DNA from 2 places in the Thalassospira sp. UBA848 genome. Region 2 is predicted to be linked to the other one. Evidence: riboswitches for the same ligand, from Rfam matches in the RefSeq annotation. Region 2 holds a riboswitch; the other holds the start of a gene.
What was found. Region 2 has a riboswitch for glycine ahead of gcvT (glycine cleavage system aminomethyltransferase GcvT). Riboswitches for the same ligand answer to the same signal wherever they lie in the genome.
Positions count from the first base shown of each region.

Region 1 (7,885 bases), on a different contig from region 2:
CTCGACACCGGGCAGGGCGGCTTTCAGCAATACCGCCGAACGCAGTGTATCCTGTGGCGATGTTGGCAGGGCAATGACGGCTTCTGGCGGCGTGGTCGAAAGACGCTGCAGGGCCATGAGAATGCGGGCATATTGCCCGGCCTTGTCTTCCAGACTGGTGGCAGCAACCTTTTCACGCGCTTCAAGGTTTTCTAGCTGATCTTCCAGATCGGTCAGGGTGGTTTCAAGGCGCTGTGCGCGTCTGGCGACGGAAATCGCCTCGGACTGAAGGGCTTGTTCCTCGGTCCAGAGTTCACGTGATTTGCGTGACAGGAATTCTTCCTGTTTTTGCTGTTCGGAAAGCTGGTTTTCAAGTTGATCGAGCTGCTGATCAACTTTTTGCAACGATTGGGCAAAAGAAGGCGCAGCCCCGCCTGCAGCAAAAACCGCAAATGCGATCAGCGCAGGCAGGGCGATCTCATAAGCTAGCTTAGCTCGCAAGAAGCGCGTCATTTTCTTTCATGCCCTTAAGCAAGGGTTTTCCGGTCATCTCGGCCGGTTGCGGCACGCCAAGCAGTTGCAGCAGGGTCGGTGCGACATCGGCCAAACGCCCATCTTCCAATGTTACTCCTTCCGGACCGTTAACAAGGATGGTCGGAACGAGATTAAGCGTATGTGCGGTGTGCGGTTCGCCGGTTTCAGGATCGACCATCACTTCGCAGTTACCGTGATCGGCGGTGACAAATGCAACGCCGCCCACCGACTTGATCGCGTCAATCACCTTGCCAAGGCAGGTGTCAACGGCTTCTGCCGCCTTCGTGGCCGCTTCAAGAATGCCGCTATGGCCGACCATGTCGGGGTTCGCGAAGTTCAGGATAATGGTGTCGTATTTTTCCGACTTTATGGCCGCAACCAGCTTTTCGGTAACTTCCGGCGCAGACATTTCCGGCTGCAGGTCATAGGTCGCGACTTTGGGGGACGCGACCAGAATGCGTTCTTCGCCGTCAAAAACCTGTTCTTCGCCGCCATTAAAGAAGAAGGACACATGCGGGTATTTTTCGGTTTCGGCGATACGAAGCTGCTTCATGCCTGCCTTGGAAACCACTTCGCCAAAGATGTTTGGCAGGGTTTGCGGCGGATAGATCGCATCCATGTATTTGGCATGTTCGGACGAATATTCGACCATCCCGGCCTGCACGGCGAATTTCACCGGCGTGCCGCGGTCAAACCCGTCAAAATCCGGTGCGCAGAGGGCTGCCAGAATTTCACGCGCACGGTCCGCGCGGAAGTTGGTCATCAGAAGGCCATCGCCATCTTTCATGCCAGCATAATCGCCAATCACGGTCGGCAGGACGAATTCGTCTGTGGTGTCGGCTTCATAGGCCTTGGCAATCGCAGCCTCGGCACTTTCGGCTGTGCGGCCATCGGCGTAATTTTTGCCCTGAACCATGGTGAAATAGGCCTGGCTTACGCGTTCCCAGCGATTGTCGCGGTCCATGGCGTAATAGCGGCCGGTGACTGTGGCGATTTCAACATTGGCATCGCCAATCAGGGCGCGGAATTTCTCAAGGAATTTGGCGGCACTTTTCGGTGCGGTATCACGACCATCAAGATAGGCGTGGATTTTTACCGGTACACCGGCAGCCGCAATGATTTTGGCAAGGGCGGCCATGTGCGCCTGATGGGAATGCACCCCGCCCTCGGACAGAAGGCCCGCGATATGGCAAACGCCTTTGGAATCGGACAGTTTGGCAATGATCTTTTTGACGGTGTCGGTTTCGGCGATGGTGCCGGTTTTGACGGCCTCGTCAATTTTGGGCAGTTCCTGCATGACGACGCGGCCAGCACCAAGGTTCATGTGACCGACTTCCGAATTGCCCATCTGACCTTCGGGCAGGCCAACATCCAGACCGCAGGCCTTGAGGAACCCGGTTGGATTATTGGCGTAAAGGTCATCCCAGACAGGCGTGTTGGCAAGCGCAACAGCGTTGTTCTTGCTTTCTTCGCGATAACCCCAGCCATCCAGAATGCACAGCACCACAGGGCGCGGGCGCTTTACGGAATTCGATACAGTCACGTTCATAAACCCCACAGATAAAGTAAAAGGCTGAATGTCCCGTAAATATGGTGACTTACGGGATGTTTCGCCATTAATCCTGTTATGCGGGCAGGGTGGGTCAACCTTCGCACACAACAGGTGCATGAATTGTCCCGGCAATTTAGCACGATTGCCGGTATGTAACAGTATCCGTCGCAGAAAATTTTGCAGATGCACACCAGTTCTTTTGACAGTGTCTAAAGACGCAGATAGTGTTCAATCTGACGGTGAACCTCTGAGGTGGCAGAAATGCCATTTCGCACCGTGACGGGAGAGTTCGGATGTCACGCGAATTGCGTGATGGACGGCGCCGAAGGAGCAATGCCTCATAAACACTCTCAGGCAGATGGACCGTCACGGATAGAGGCTCTGGAGAGAGAAACCAAAAAGCGTCTGGGAGAAAGCGCTGGTCAGGTTTCCACCGAAGGATAAACGCCATTTGCGCGATCATGATCGCGCGTTGGCGGATAATCTCAGGTCACGGGACAGAGGGGGCAAAAACACCGGTTCGTAAACAGCGCGAAAACAAGCGCTTTATTGAGCCGTGAAGGAGGCCCTTGATGACGAATCCCGCGACTAATCCCTCTTCGGGATCGCAAAACAATTCCCAGCACGACGTCAACCTGTCCGTTGTCGACCTTTACACGATCGGCATTGGCCCATCGAGTTCGCATACGGTTGGCCCGATGCGTGCGGGTTATCGTTTCTGCCTTGAACTGGAATCGCGCAATCTTTTGCAAAACACCGGCAGTGTCGTGGTTGATCTTTATGGTTCGCTTGCCCTGACGGGCAAGGGGCACGCAACCGATACCGCCGTGATCATGGGCCTGAATGGCAAGCGCCCGCGCAACATTGATCCTGATGATATTGTGCCAACAGTTGCGGCAATTGATGAAACCAACCTTCTGCAGCTTTACGGCCAATATCCGGTGTCGTTTAACCGCGATAACAATCTGGTGTTTCATTTCACCGAAACCCTGCCGCAGCATCCCAATGGTATGCGCATTACCGCCTTTGACCGCGATGGCCTGAAGATCCACAGCCAGGAATATTTCTCGGTCGGGGGTGGCTTTATCGTCTCAAGCGATGATCACGGGGCGGAGTATTCCGGCGATAACATTACCTTGCCATTTCCGTTCTCTTCTGCGGATGAACTTATGGAAATCTGCAAGCGCGAAGGTCGATCCATCGCGGAAATCATGATGGAGAACGAGCAAAGCTGGCGCAGCCCGGAAGAAACCATCGCCTTTGTCGATCGTGTCCACGACGCGATGATGTGCTGCATTGACCGTGGCATCCGTACCGATGGCATTTTGCCCGGTGGGCTTAATGTCAAGCGGCGGGCATCGAAGCTTTATAAAGAACTGACGGAAAAGCCCGAGGCGGGCCTGCGCGATCCGCTGACCGTGATTGACTGGGTTAATCTTTATGCCTTGGCCGTGAACGAAGAAAATGCTGCAGGCGGGCGGGTTGTTACCGCGCCGACCAATGGGGCGGCGGGCGTTATACCCGCTGTACTGCGCTACTACGAAAAGTTTGGTGCCAATGCCAATCAGCACAATATACGTGAATTCCTGTTAACCGCGGCGGCGATCGGGTCAATCTATAAAAAGCGTGCCTCAATCTCGGCGGCCGAAGTTGGCTGTCAGGGCGAAGTTGGGGTTGCCTGTTCGATGGCGGCTGGTGCGTTGTGTGCGGTTCTGGGTGGAACGCCAGAGCAGGTCGAAAACGCTGCCGAAATCGGCATGGAACATAACCTTGGTCTGACGTGCGATCCGATTGGTGGTCTGGTGCAGGTACCTTGCATCGAACGCAACACCATGGGCGCGGTCAAGGCGATCAACGCCGCACGCCTGGCCTTGCGTGGTGACGGCCAGCATACCGTGTCGCTTGATAAGGTGATCGAGACCATGCGCCAGACGGGACTCGACATGCAAAGCAAGTACAAGGAAACCAGTCAGGGCGGTCTTGCGGTCAATGTCAACGTGGTCGAGTGCTAACCCCAAGTCTTAAGAATAGGGTAGAAAACCGGGCTTTTTGACATCTGTAATGTAAATTGGCCGGTTTTCTGTGCTTGTTTCTTGCGACTTGCGGTTGGTGTTTTGCTATGATTTTCCGACTAAAAAATAGGGGCAAAGACCCCAATATCGGTTGGACATAGACATGAGCAAAAAACTGTTCCGCATTTATATCGCGGTCAGTCTGGATGGCTTCATTGCGCGCGCTAATGGTGCGGTGGACTGGTTGGGGGAATATGACCCGGCCGAGTTCGGCTTTGATGACTTTCTGGACTCCGTTGGTACCCTGATCATCGGGCGAAACACCTTTGATCAGGTGATGGAATTTGGCGATTGGCCTTATGAGGCCCGTCGCACAATCGTTCTGACATCACGGGATCTGCCCCGGGACCGGCCCGCCAATACCGAGGCCTATGGCGGAAGCATCATCGAACTGGTCGATCAGTTGCGTGACCGTCGGGCCGGCGACGGAGATATCTGGGTCGTCGGCGGGGGCAGTGTGGTAACACAGTTCCTGTTTGGCGGCTTTGCTGATCAGCTGGATATCTTTACGATCCCGGAAGTGCTGGGCGATGGCATTTCATTGTTCGGGCGTGATGCCGGGGGGATCAAGCCCCGGCTGCTGGCATCCGAGCGATACAATTCCGGCGTTGTGCGCAGCCAGTACGGCTTGGCGTAAGCACAAACAAACAGCACAGACCGCATCGGAATCGCGATGCGGTCTGTGCTTTTCTGTGCCGGTTTTAAAGCGGGTAGAAGCTTAGATTTCCTCAAGTGCCTCAAGCGATTCCGGCAGTATTTGACCACCGTCGACGACGATCTGCTGGCCGGTGATGTAAGCGGCTTCATCAGATGCAAAGAACAGCGCGGCATTGGCAATATCCGCGACACTGCCCAGGCGTTTGAGCGGGATCGAGTTGGCCATGGAATCAAGATATTCCTGACCAAGATCAGCAAGGCCTTCTGTCATGATATTGCCGGGCATGACGGCATTGATCGTCGTGTTATAGCGTGACAATTCCATGGCTGCGGTCTTGATAAAGCCAAGCTGGCCTGCCTTTGACGCACCATAATGCGACCACCCCGGATAGCCCGTCACCGGCCCGGTGATCGAGGATGTGATCACCACGCGACCCTTGCCGCTTTTTTCGAAATAGGGGATGCAGGCCTTCACGCACAAAAAGCTGCTTTTAAGGTTGGTCGACATCACCTGATCCCAGTCGTCCGCTGTCATGTCGACCATCTTGATCTGCGGGAAGATGCCGGCATTGGCGCACAGGATATCAATCCCGCCAAAGGTCTTTGCGGTGTATTCCGCGAGTGCAGAAACCTGATCGAAATCCGACACATCACACAGGAACTTGTCAGCCGTGCCCCCGGCGGCCTTGATTTCATCGACGGTGGCTGCCGCGTCCTTTTCGGTGCGGGCGGCAATCATGACCTTTGCACCCTTGCTGGCAAATACCATGGCAATACCCTTGCCAATGCCCTTGGAGCCACCGGTGACGATGACGCTTTTGCCGGAAATCGAAGTCAGCATGGTCGATCCTTTCGTGAAGTCATTGGGCAATGCGCCAGCTTTGTGCCGGGTTCGCTTGTTGCCGGTTCCCTGATTGTGCGCTGCGTTATATTTTCTTGATGATTGGTCGAAATATTCCGTGATGCAACAAAAAATGTTGCAAGTTACACATTTTGTGCCGCATTATTCACAAAATGGCGCTGGGACGGCGCGGGATCCCGTTCCAATGGCGGTCAAGGTTGAGCGACAGGAGGCACCGTTTGGGCGGCATTTACGATGACAACATGATTGATGTCCTGAAGGCCGGGGCGGCATCGGTTCTGCCCGGATGGGGCATGGCACCAGATACCGATGTGTCGTTACTGACCGTTTCGGAAAACGCGACCTTTTTGGCAACGGACCCAAACAGTGGTGCGAAGCTGATCTTGAGGGTGCATCGACCGGGCTATCACACGCGTGCGGAAATCGAATCTGAATTGGCCTGGATCAATGCCCTTCGTGCTGCTGAGGTCGTCGATACACCCAAGCCGCGCCTGCGCAGTGACGGGTCGCTGGTCGCCGAATTCGATCAGGGGGGCGTCAGTCGCCATGTGGTTGCCTTTGATTTCATGAGTGGTTCTGAACCTTCCGCCGATGAGGCATTGGTTGATGGGTTCTTCAAGCTGGGCGCGATCAGTGCACGTCTGCACGGGCATGCGCGGCAATGGACGCGGTCGGTTAATTTTGTCCGCAAGAGCTGGACGTTTGACACCACCCTTGGTGCCAATCCGCATTGGGGAGACTGGCGCGCAGCCCCCGGCCTTGATAACGATGGTTTGGAATTGCTTGAGCGACTGTGCAGCCATCTTGATCAAAAATTGTCGACTTTCGGGATGGGCAATGATCGGTTCGGGTTGATCCATGCCGATCTGCGTTTGGCCAATCTGTTGGTCGATGGTGAACGACTTGGTGTGATTGATTTCGATGACTGCGGTTTTGGGTGGTTTGGCTATGACTTTGCGGCAGCGATCAGCTTTATCGAACTTGATCCGATAATCCCGGCACTTAAGGAAGCATGGATCGAAGGATACAGGACCGTTGCGCCATTTTCGGCCAGTGATGCGGCGATGCTTGATAGCTTTGTGATGCTGCGTCGCCTGCTTTTGACCGCCTGGATCGCAAGCCATCCGGAAACGCCGACCGCACAGGAAATGGGTACGGGCTTTACGGCAGGGACCCTGCAAATGGCACAGGATTATCTGACGGCCGAAGGTGCAAAATGAAGCCTGTGCGCCCCATCCTTGATATGAATGCCTATGATGGCAAAACGTCACCCGGTCAGCTCAAGGCTGGAGATGACTTGCTGTCACGGCGCACCCGGAACTTCGGTGCAGCATCGGTCTTGTTTTACCGTGATCCGATTGAAATGGTGTCGGGGGCAGGCTGCTGGATGACGGCGGCGGACGGCACCAGTTATCTTGATTTCTATAACAACGTCCCATCGGTCGGTCATTGCCATCCGCGTGTTGTTGCTGCCATGGCCGAACAGGCGGCCAAGCTCAATATCAACAGTCGGTATCTGCATCAGACGACAGAGGAATATCTCGACCGCCTGAAGGCGACGTTCCCGGACTATCTTGAAAATGTTGTTCTGACCTGCAGCGGCAGTGAGGCCAACGATCTTGCACTGCGTATTGCTGGACGCGCTACGGGGGCGCGCGGCGTTATCGTGACCGAGTCTGCCTATCACGGGAACACGACGGCAGTGACCGACATTTCTCCATCAGCATTGAAGCGCGGCAACCTGCCCGATCATGTTGTTGCCGTTCCCGCACCGAGCAAACTGACCTATGGCGACAACATAGCCGCCGGTTTCGCCGATGAAGTTCACAAGGCCGCACTTGTTCTAGAGGATCGTGGGCATGGGGTAGCTGCCTTGATCGTGGACAGCATTTTTTCAAGCGACGGTGTGTTTTCCAATCCGCGCGGTTTTCTAAGACTGGCGGTGGCGGTCGCTCATCGGGCGGGGGGGCTGTTTATTGCCGATGAAGTTCAACCGGGTTTTGCGCGAACCGGGGATGCGTTCTGGGGATTTGATCGTCATGACGTCGAACCCGATATCGTCAGCATGGGTAAACCGATGGGCAATGGTTTCCCCATGGCAGGCATTGCGGTGCGCCCGGAACTTTTGAATGCGTTTTGCGAAGACGTTGGTTATTTCAACACCTTTGCCGCAAGCCCTGTGGCATCGGCGACGGGATTGGCAGTGTTAAATGTTATCCGTGATGAGAG
Region 1 covers NZ_DBGS01000097.1:1,307-9,191, forward strand. Annotated here, with positions in the region: gene B2R48_RS13745 (murein hydrolase activator EnvC family protein) at 1-492, opposite strand, end outside; gene gpmI (2,3-bisphosphoglycerate-independent phosphoglycerate mutase) at 470-2,062, opposite strand; glycine riboswitch at 2,336-2,441, shown strand; glycine riboswitch at 2,461-2,576, shown strand; gene B2R48_RS13755 (L-serine ammonia-lyase) at 2,638-4,077, shown strand; gene B2R48_RS13760 (dihydrofolate reductase family protein) at 4,241-4,774, shown strand; gene fabG (3-oxoacyl-ACP reductase FabG) at 4,856-5,635, opposite strand; gene B2R48_RS13770 (phosphotransferase enzyme family protein) at 5,875-6,876, shown strand; gene B2R48_RS13775 (aspartate aminotransferase family protein) at 6,873-7,885, shown strand, end outside.
Region 1: linked by a shared signal. The riboswitch ahead of B2R48_RS13755 (L-serine ammonia-lyase) and the one ahead of gcvT (glycine cleavage system aminomethyltransferase GcvT) in region 2 are both predicted to bind glycine.

Region 2 (7,885 bases):
AAACTCTAGGCCCGCGATAAATTACACGCACAAGCGCTTAAAGCTCCGCAGACTGATGCGGAGCTTTTTGCTTTGCAGATACATCTTAGCGCACAGGATCAGCGCGGCAGCAAAACCGGTATCGGGTCTTCCTTGCTGTCGTAGTCGCATTCAAAGGTCGGGTTGGTGTGTTTGGCAATGAAATGCACAACACCTTCCCGGAAGCTGCCCTTGATCGGCGACCAGCTCATATAGACCCCGCCGCGGGTATCATATTCGCGAATATCGGGATCGCGCATCAGTTCAGAAAAACTGTGTCCAAGATCCTCTGTCGCACCTGCTACAAGCCACGACGGCTTCAAGCCGCCATGCCACAGCAAATAGACGCCACCGACATTATTCAGACCAAGTTCAGAAATGTCATCGATCATGAAAAGACGGTAGTAATCCCCACGCGGGCTCTTTCGCCATTTGATATCTTGCGCCTTAGGCTGGCGAATAGCACCGAGAGACCAAAATCCCATAGTAACCTCCAAGCACGCCAAAACACGTGCAACCGAATGTCACACGCATCCCAACATAGCTTCTTATTCTTATAGGTAAGAACTTACCTTAGCATATGTAAACTTTTGGTTGACGAAAGACAGCGCACAAAACGCTATCATTTCGCCTAGCGAGTTCAACTGTGTAACGCTACTACCTAATTAACCCGACAAAACCAAGCATTTTTCGAGTTATTCGAATAACTTATCGATGTCGTCCTGGCTGATACCCTCGCCATCAAGCTGCGGACCATTCAAAAGGTCTGAATCTTCGGGCCGCGCTTCTTCTTCAACTTCAGGGACCGGCAGTTCGGCGAAGGCGTCTTCACCCCAGATCGAGATCATGTTGTGGACGCGCTCTTCAACGAATTCAAGGGTACTAACCACCTTGTTGATGCGCTGGCCGGTAATGTCCTGGAAGTTACAGGCTTCAAAAACCTTGGTCACGATGAAGGCAATCTGCTCGACGTGATCAGCAACAAAATCGCTGGGCGCCGAGTTCTTGAGCGCCATGGTCAGATCGTCGATCTGCTCGGCCGATTCAAGAATGGTGTGGGTCGCCATTTCAGTGTCTTTGACGATCGCATCAAGTTCCGAAGCAGCACTGACAAGACGGTCGTCCTGCGCCTTGGGATGGCGCAATGATGCAATCTGCACCTTGGCCTTGTGAATGTGCTCGTTCATTTCTTCGATCTGGGTGCGGATCAGTTCCAGATCGTCGCGATCAGGCTCTGCTGCCCCCGGTCGGTTGGAGTGGGTCGGATTGCTTGTAACCGGCTCAGGTAATTCGTCCATCGGTGCGTCGTTCGACGCAACGGGTGCTCCAACATCGCTTGGCGCCACCCCACCGGACGCCACGGCCTGACGGAGTTGCGAAACTTCACTGCGCAACGCGCGGATTTCATCAAGAACCGCCTGGGAAATTCCGGAGTTATCCGGAACACTCGCCGCCGACGGCAAAGAAGCCGGCATCGGTTCGCCTGCCCCCATCCCGCTTTCCAGCGTCGGATCGAAGAAGGAATCCGACCAGTCTTCAACAACACCACCTGTCCGTTCTTTAAGACGACGTTCGGCAGTGAATACTTTTTGCACGCGACGAGACATGACTTGTTCCAAACCTCCGGAACGGACGGTAGTCCGATCACTAAATCCCCAAAACGCGTCTTTGATGACGTCGTTCATTACAATTCTGACAAGTATAAGGGTGCAGATTGCGACAAGTCCAATGGGTTTCAAGTACAAGTCTTTGAAAAAGAACACCCCGGTCAGATGACCGGGGTGCCCTAAACAGTCAGGTTGCTTGGGTTATCAAGCTGTTTCAGGTTTCCAGCGCAAAACCGGCTTGCGCGCAGCCGCAGTTTCATCAAGGCGTCTGCGCGGTGTCAGGTACGGTGCATTCTTGAAGAATTCGGCATCGCCCGACTCGGCCTTGGCCACAAGGGACAGAATCGCATCACAGAATTGATCGATCGATTCCTTGGTTTCGGTCTCGGTCGGCTCGATCAGCAATGCCCCATGGACCACCAGCGGGAAATACATCGTCATCGGGTGGAACCCTTCGTCGATGATTGCCTTTGCCAGATCAAGGGTCGAAACTCCGGTATCCTTCAGGAAGCTGTCATCAAACAACGCTTCATGCATGCAGTATCCCGGGAAGGCGACACTGAGCTTGTCTTTCAGACGCGCCAGCAGATAGTTGGCATTCAGCACCGCATCACCGGACGCCTGACGCAGACCATCCGCACCGTGGCTTTTCATATAGGTCAGCGCACGAATAAACATGCCCATCTGACCATGGAAGCCCTTCAGACGGCCAAACGGCTGCATGCCGTCTTCTTCGTCTGCGGTTTCAACCAGATGGAAGCCATCGCCTTTTTTGACGACATACGGGATCGGGGCAAACGGTGCCAGTGCCTCGGAAAAGACGACAGGCCCGGAACCCGGCCCACCACCGCCATGCGGGGTCGAGAAGGTCTTGTGCAGGTTGATATGCATCGCATCAATGCCAAGGTCTGCCGGACGCACCCGACCGACAATGGCGTTGAAGTTCGCACCATCGCAATAGAAATAGCCACCCGCTTCATGCACCAGATCGGCAATCTTGCGCACGTCACGTTCAAACAGGCCACAGGTGTTCGGGTTGGTCAGCATGATACCCGCCACATCGTCGCCAAGCTTGGCTTCGAACGCGGCCAGGTCAACACGGCCATCCTCGGTCGCCGGGATTGAATCAACCGTGAAGCCACAGGCTGCTGCCGTCGCCGGGTTGGTCCCGTGTGCGGATTCCGGCACCAGAACACGACGGCGGTTTTCACCGCGCGCGTCAAGGGCCGCACGAATGGCCATCATGCCGCAAAGCTCGCCCTGCGCACCCGCTGCCGGGGACATGGAAACGGCCGGCATGCCGGTCAGAACCAGAAGCCAATGGGCACACTGATCAATCAGTTCCAGCGCGCCCTGTACGGTGCTTTCGGGCTGCATCGGATGCAGATCGGCAAGACCGGGCAAACGCGCGACCTTTTCATTCAGGCGCGGGTTATGCTTCATCGTGCACGAACCAAGCGGGAAGAAACCGGCATCAATGCCATAGTTCTTCTGCGACAGGCGCGTGAAGTGACGCACGACCTGCGGTTCGGACAGGCCGGGAAGACCAACTTCGCTATCACGATCAAGTCCGCCGAGACGGGATTTCGTGCCCTTCGGTTCGGGCAAATCAACGCCGGTTCGGCCGGGCTGACCCTGTTCAAAGATCAGTTGTTCTTCAATAACAAGGCCGCGGTTGCCGGTATGGGTTGTGAAATTCATGCCAGCGCCTCCTTCAATGCGTCCGCAAGGGCCGCGATATCCTCGTCCGTGTTGGTTTCGGTTACCGCAACCAACAGGTAGTTATCCAGATCCGAACGGTTCGGATACAGGCGCGACAACGGCACACCGGCAAGAACCCCCTTGGCCACCAGTGTCTCGACCACGTCGGCGGCCGGCTTGGTCAGCTTGACGGTGAATTCGTTAAAGAAGCTGTCATTGACCACCGATGCCCCGTCAACGGCATCAATCGCATCTGCCGCCTTGCAGGCATTTTCATGGTTCAATGTCGCCAGACGGCGATAACCGTCTTCCCCCAGCAAGCTCATATGCACCGTAAAGGCCAACGAACACAGACCAGAGTTGGTGCAGATGTTCGAGGTCGCCTTTTCGCGACGGATATGCTGTTCGCGGGTCGACAGCGTCAGAACAAAACCACGCTTGCCATCCTGATCAACCGTTTCACCACACAGGCGGCCCGGCATCTGACGCACGAGCTTTTGCGTGGTGGCAAACAGACCGACATACGGCCCACCATAGTTCAGCGCATTACCGATCGACTGGCCTTCGCCGCAAACGATGTCTGCGCCAAAGCTTCCCGGCGATTTCACCGCACCAAAGGCAACCGCCTCGGTAAAGACCACGACCAGAAGCGCACCCTTGGCATGGCAAAGATCAGCCAACTGGGTGTGATCCTGAATGCGGCCAAACACATCGGGATACTGCACAACCACACAAGCGGTCTGGTCATCAATCAGATCATTGAGTTCCTCGGCAGTTGCCTGATGTTCCGGATGCCCGTCGCGCCCGGCGACTTCGGTGTCGCTATACTGGCAATAGGTTTCGGTCACTTCGCGGTAATGCGGGTGCAGACCACCCGAAAGCACCGCCTTCTTGCGACGGGTCGCACGGCAGGCCATCAGAACCGCTTCGGCGCAGGATGTCGCACCATCCCACATCGAGGCATTGGCAACATCCATCCCGGTGATCGAGGCAACCTGGGTCTGGAATTCAAACAGGTATTGCAGTGTCCCTTGCGCGATTTCCGGCTGATACGGGGTATAGGCGGTCAGGAATTCACCGCGCTGGATCACGTAATCAACCGTCGCCGGAACATGGTGGCGATAGGCACCCGCGCCAAGGAAGCTGGGCACGCTCGAGGCACCCATATTTTTCCCGGCAAGGGCCAGCATATCGCGTTCGACCTGCATTTCGCCAAGGTGGGACGGCAAATCAACAGGTGCATCAAGTAACGCACCTTCCGGAACGTCACCGTAAAGTTCATCAACAGATGATGCCCCGATGGTATCGAGCATCGCAGCACGATCAGCGCGTGTCAGTGGGAGATAGCGCATGCTTAAAGGCCTTCGACGAATTCTTTGTAAGCTGCTTCATCCATCAGCTCATCAAGCTGGGATTCATCAGCAAGGGACATTTTAAAGAACCAACCTTCGGCTTCCGGCGCTTCGTTCACCAGTGCGGGGTTGGCATCAAGTTCTTCGTTGATTTCGACGATCTCGCCATCAAGCGGGGCATAGACGTCGCTTGCCGCCTTGACCGATTCAACAACCGCTGCGTCGCCATCCTTGGTCAGCTTTTTGCCAACTTCGGGCAGCTCGACATAGACGATATCGCCCAGCGACTGCTGCGCGTAATCGGTAATGCCGACGGTCGCCACACCATCTTCGAACTCGATCCACTCATGTTCCTGCGAAAATTTCTTCGTCATTTCCCTTTGTCCCTCTTGATCAATTCAATGCCAATGCGGCGTTGGCCGCTCTCTCAAAAATTTCTGGTACTCAACCGCGGAAGTAGCGATGCGGTGCAAACGGAAGATCAACCACTTCGGCCGGGCGCGCCTTGCCACGCACCATCAGGTCGATCTTCGTCCCCGGTTCGGAAAACTCTATGGCAACATACCCCATTGCAATCGGGCCATCGACGGTCGGGCCAAATCCGCCCGAAGTGATCTCGCCGATTTCTTCGCCATCGGAATTAAGGATCTGGGTATGTTCGCGCGCTGGTGCCTTGCCTTCGGGCTTGATGCCGACACGCTTGCGGTCCGCGCCGTTTTCAAGCTGATCAAGGATCACATCCGCACCCTTGAACCCGCCTTCTGCGCGGCGGCGTTTGTTGATGATCCAGTTCAGATCCCCTTCAACCGGGGTCGTGGTGGTATCAATGTCATTGCCATACAGGCACAGGCCCGCTTCCAGACGCAGCGAATCACGCGCGCCCAGTCCAATCGCCTCAACCTCTTCTTCGGCCAGCAATTTACGTGCAAGTGCCTCTGCATCCGCATTCGGCACCGAAATCTCAAAGCCGTCTTCACCAGTGTAACCCGAACGGGTGACAAAGCACGGACTGCCAGCGATTTCGATTTCGGCAAAGCTCATGAATTTCAGATCGGCAACGGCTGGCGCAAAGCGTGCCAGCACCTTGGGCGCATCCGGGCCCTGCAACGCCAGAAGCGCGCGATCATCAATTTCTTCAAGGGAGACGCCATCACCCAGATTGGCGCGCATGTGAACGATATCGTCATCCTTGCACGCCGCGTTGATCACCAGAAACAGGCTGTCTCCGGCGTTGGTGATCATCAGATCGTCAAGGATCGTGCCATCATCCTGGGTAAACGCGGAGTAGCGGGTGCGACCGGGTTTAAGGATGGCGATATCACCGGGCACAAGTTTTTCAAGCTCTGCCACACGGTTTTCGCCGGTCAGGCGCACCTGCCCCATATGAGAGACATCAAAAAGGCCGGCTTTGGCGCGGGTATGAAGATGTTCGCCTTTTACGCCAAGCGGGTACTGCACTGGCATGGCATAGCCAGCAAACGGCACCATTTTGGCACCGAGTTCCACATGCAGGTCATAAAGGGCTGTTTGAAGCAGTTCGGTCTGTTGATCCACTCTTCCTTCTCCGGGACAATCGTTGCGAAACATAGCCGACCACTGGCCAACCACATTCCCCCTCTGTCTCGGAGCCTGAAAGAATCACAGCCAATGGTCGAAACTGGTCTGCTTACATCTTCGGCGAGGTACACTTGATCAGGCTGATCACAGCACCTGCTTTCCAGAGTCCCATCTCCGCGCGGTCCTGTTGCCTGAGAGTTTCCGGGGTGGTTGCTCCTTCGGCGTCCGCTCATCCATAAGGACTGCGGCCTCTCCCACGGGGATCATTTGGGTATGTTTTTGTTTATACGGGTTTCCGCGCAAAGCGACCAGCCCCTATTTTGCAAAAGGCGGCTGACAACCGGCACGAAACGCCAGAAACCGTTAATAAATCAATCGGTTCCGAAGCGACGATTATATTCCAGTTGCTCGGCATTCAGCTGAAAACCAAGATAGATTTCATAATCCGGCCCGGTCCAGACATCATTCAGCGGCACCGACAGCGTGACCTGTTCATCGCGGATCCGAGCCATGTTCAGATTGTCGGCAAACGGCATATTCACGTCGAATACGGACTTCTGGATGAAGTTGCCCGCAGGGTCACGAAGGGCGACGAAATACTGGAACTGCACGGTGCGATTTTGTGCCGCCGGTCCAAGCTCGGCCGTGATGATCGGACTGATGATGACATCAAGTTCCTTGTCATCCAGATCATAGCCGCAGTCACCAACGTAGCCTGTGAATTCGGCTTCGACGATCACATCGGTCAGGTCGCGGCCACCGCCGCTGAACTCGACAAGTTTTGCCGTATCCTTTGGCAGATAGGCCGCCGGGCAAACCGGCACGGGCTGTTCTTCGAACGGGTTTCCGCCGCCGCACGCACTTAGCAATCCGCCAAGCGATACCATACCCAATGCATAAACGCGCCGAAGTCCGTTACCGATTGTCATCCAAGCCTCTATCAAACCAAATGTTTTCAGGCCTGTGTCTTTCGCAAGTGGCCCGTGCGCAGTCTATTCCGTCACGGTTGTCGGCACAACCCGCTTGAAGGATCTGCCCGTCTGGAAAAGGTCAAATTTCCTGCCAAGGCACACAACCCAATTGCCGCAGAGTCATTGCACCACATGATCAAGCGGGTTATGTAACGTGAATGTTTGAAAAATGCGTCGGCAACGCCCGTACGCAATTGGGAAAGCCGGACCTGTATCATGTCTGACAAAGCCAGCCTTCAGATCGTACTTGCCAACCCGCGCGGCTTCTGCGCCGGGGTTGATCGCGCCATCGAAATCGTCGAAAAGGCGCTCGAAAAATACGGCGCACCGGTCTATGTCCGCCACGAAATCGTGCATAACAAATTTGTCGTCAATCGCCTGCGCGACATGGGCGCGGTTTTTGTCGATGAACTTGATGCCGTTCCTGATGGCGTGCCTGTGATCTTCTCGGCCCACGGCGTACCAAAATCCGTGCCCGAGGCCGCAGAAACCCGCAAGCTTGAATATCTTGATGCGACCTGCCCGCTGGTTTCAAAAGTCCATCGCGGGGCCGAACGCCATCACGCCGATGGCAAACACATTCTTCTGATCGGCCATGCGGGCCATCCGGAAGTTGTCGGCACCATGGGCCAGTTGCCACCGGGCAGCATGACCTTGATCGAAACCGAAGAAGACGCAG
Region 2 covers NZ_DBGS01000047.1:14,259-22,143, forward strand. Annotated here, with positions in the region: gene B2R48_RS06115 (peroxiredoxin) at 1-9, shown strand, start outside; gene B2R48_RS06120 (hypothetical protein) at 99-503, opposite strand; gene B2R48_RS06125 (protein phosphatase CheZ) at 714-1,625, opposite strand; gene gcvPB (aminomethyl-transferring glycine dehydrogenase subunit GcvPB) at 1,830-3,326, opposite strand; gene gcvPA (aminomethyl-transferring glycine dehydrogenase subunit GcvPA) at 3,323-4,678, opposite strand; gene gcvH (glycine cleavage system protein GcvH) at 4,681-5,052, opposite strand; gene gcvT (glycine cleavage system aminomethyltransferase GcvT) at 5,123-6,265, opposite strand; glycine riboswitch at 6,294-6,401, opposite strand; glycine riboswitch at 6,405-6,502, opposite strand; gene B2R48_RS06150 (hypothetical protein) at 6,607-7,164, opposite strand; gene ispH (4-hydroxy-3-methylbut-2-enyl diphosphate reductase) at 7,423-7,885, shown strand, end outside.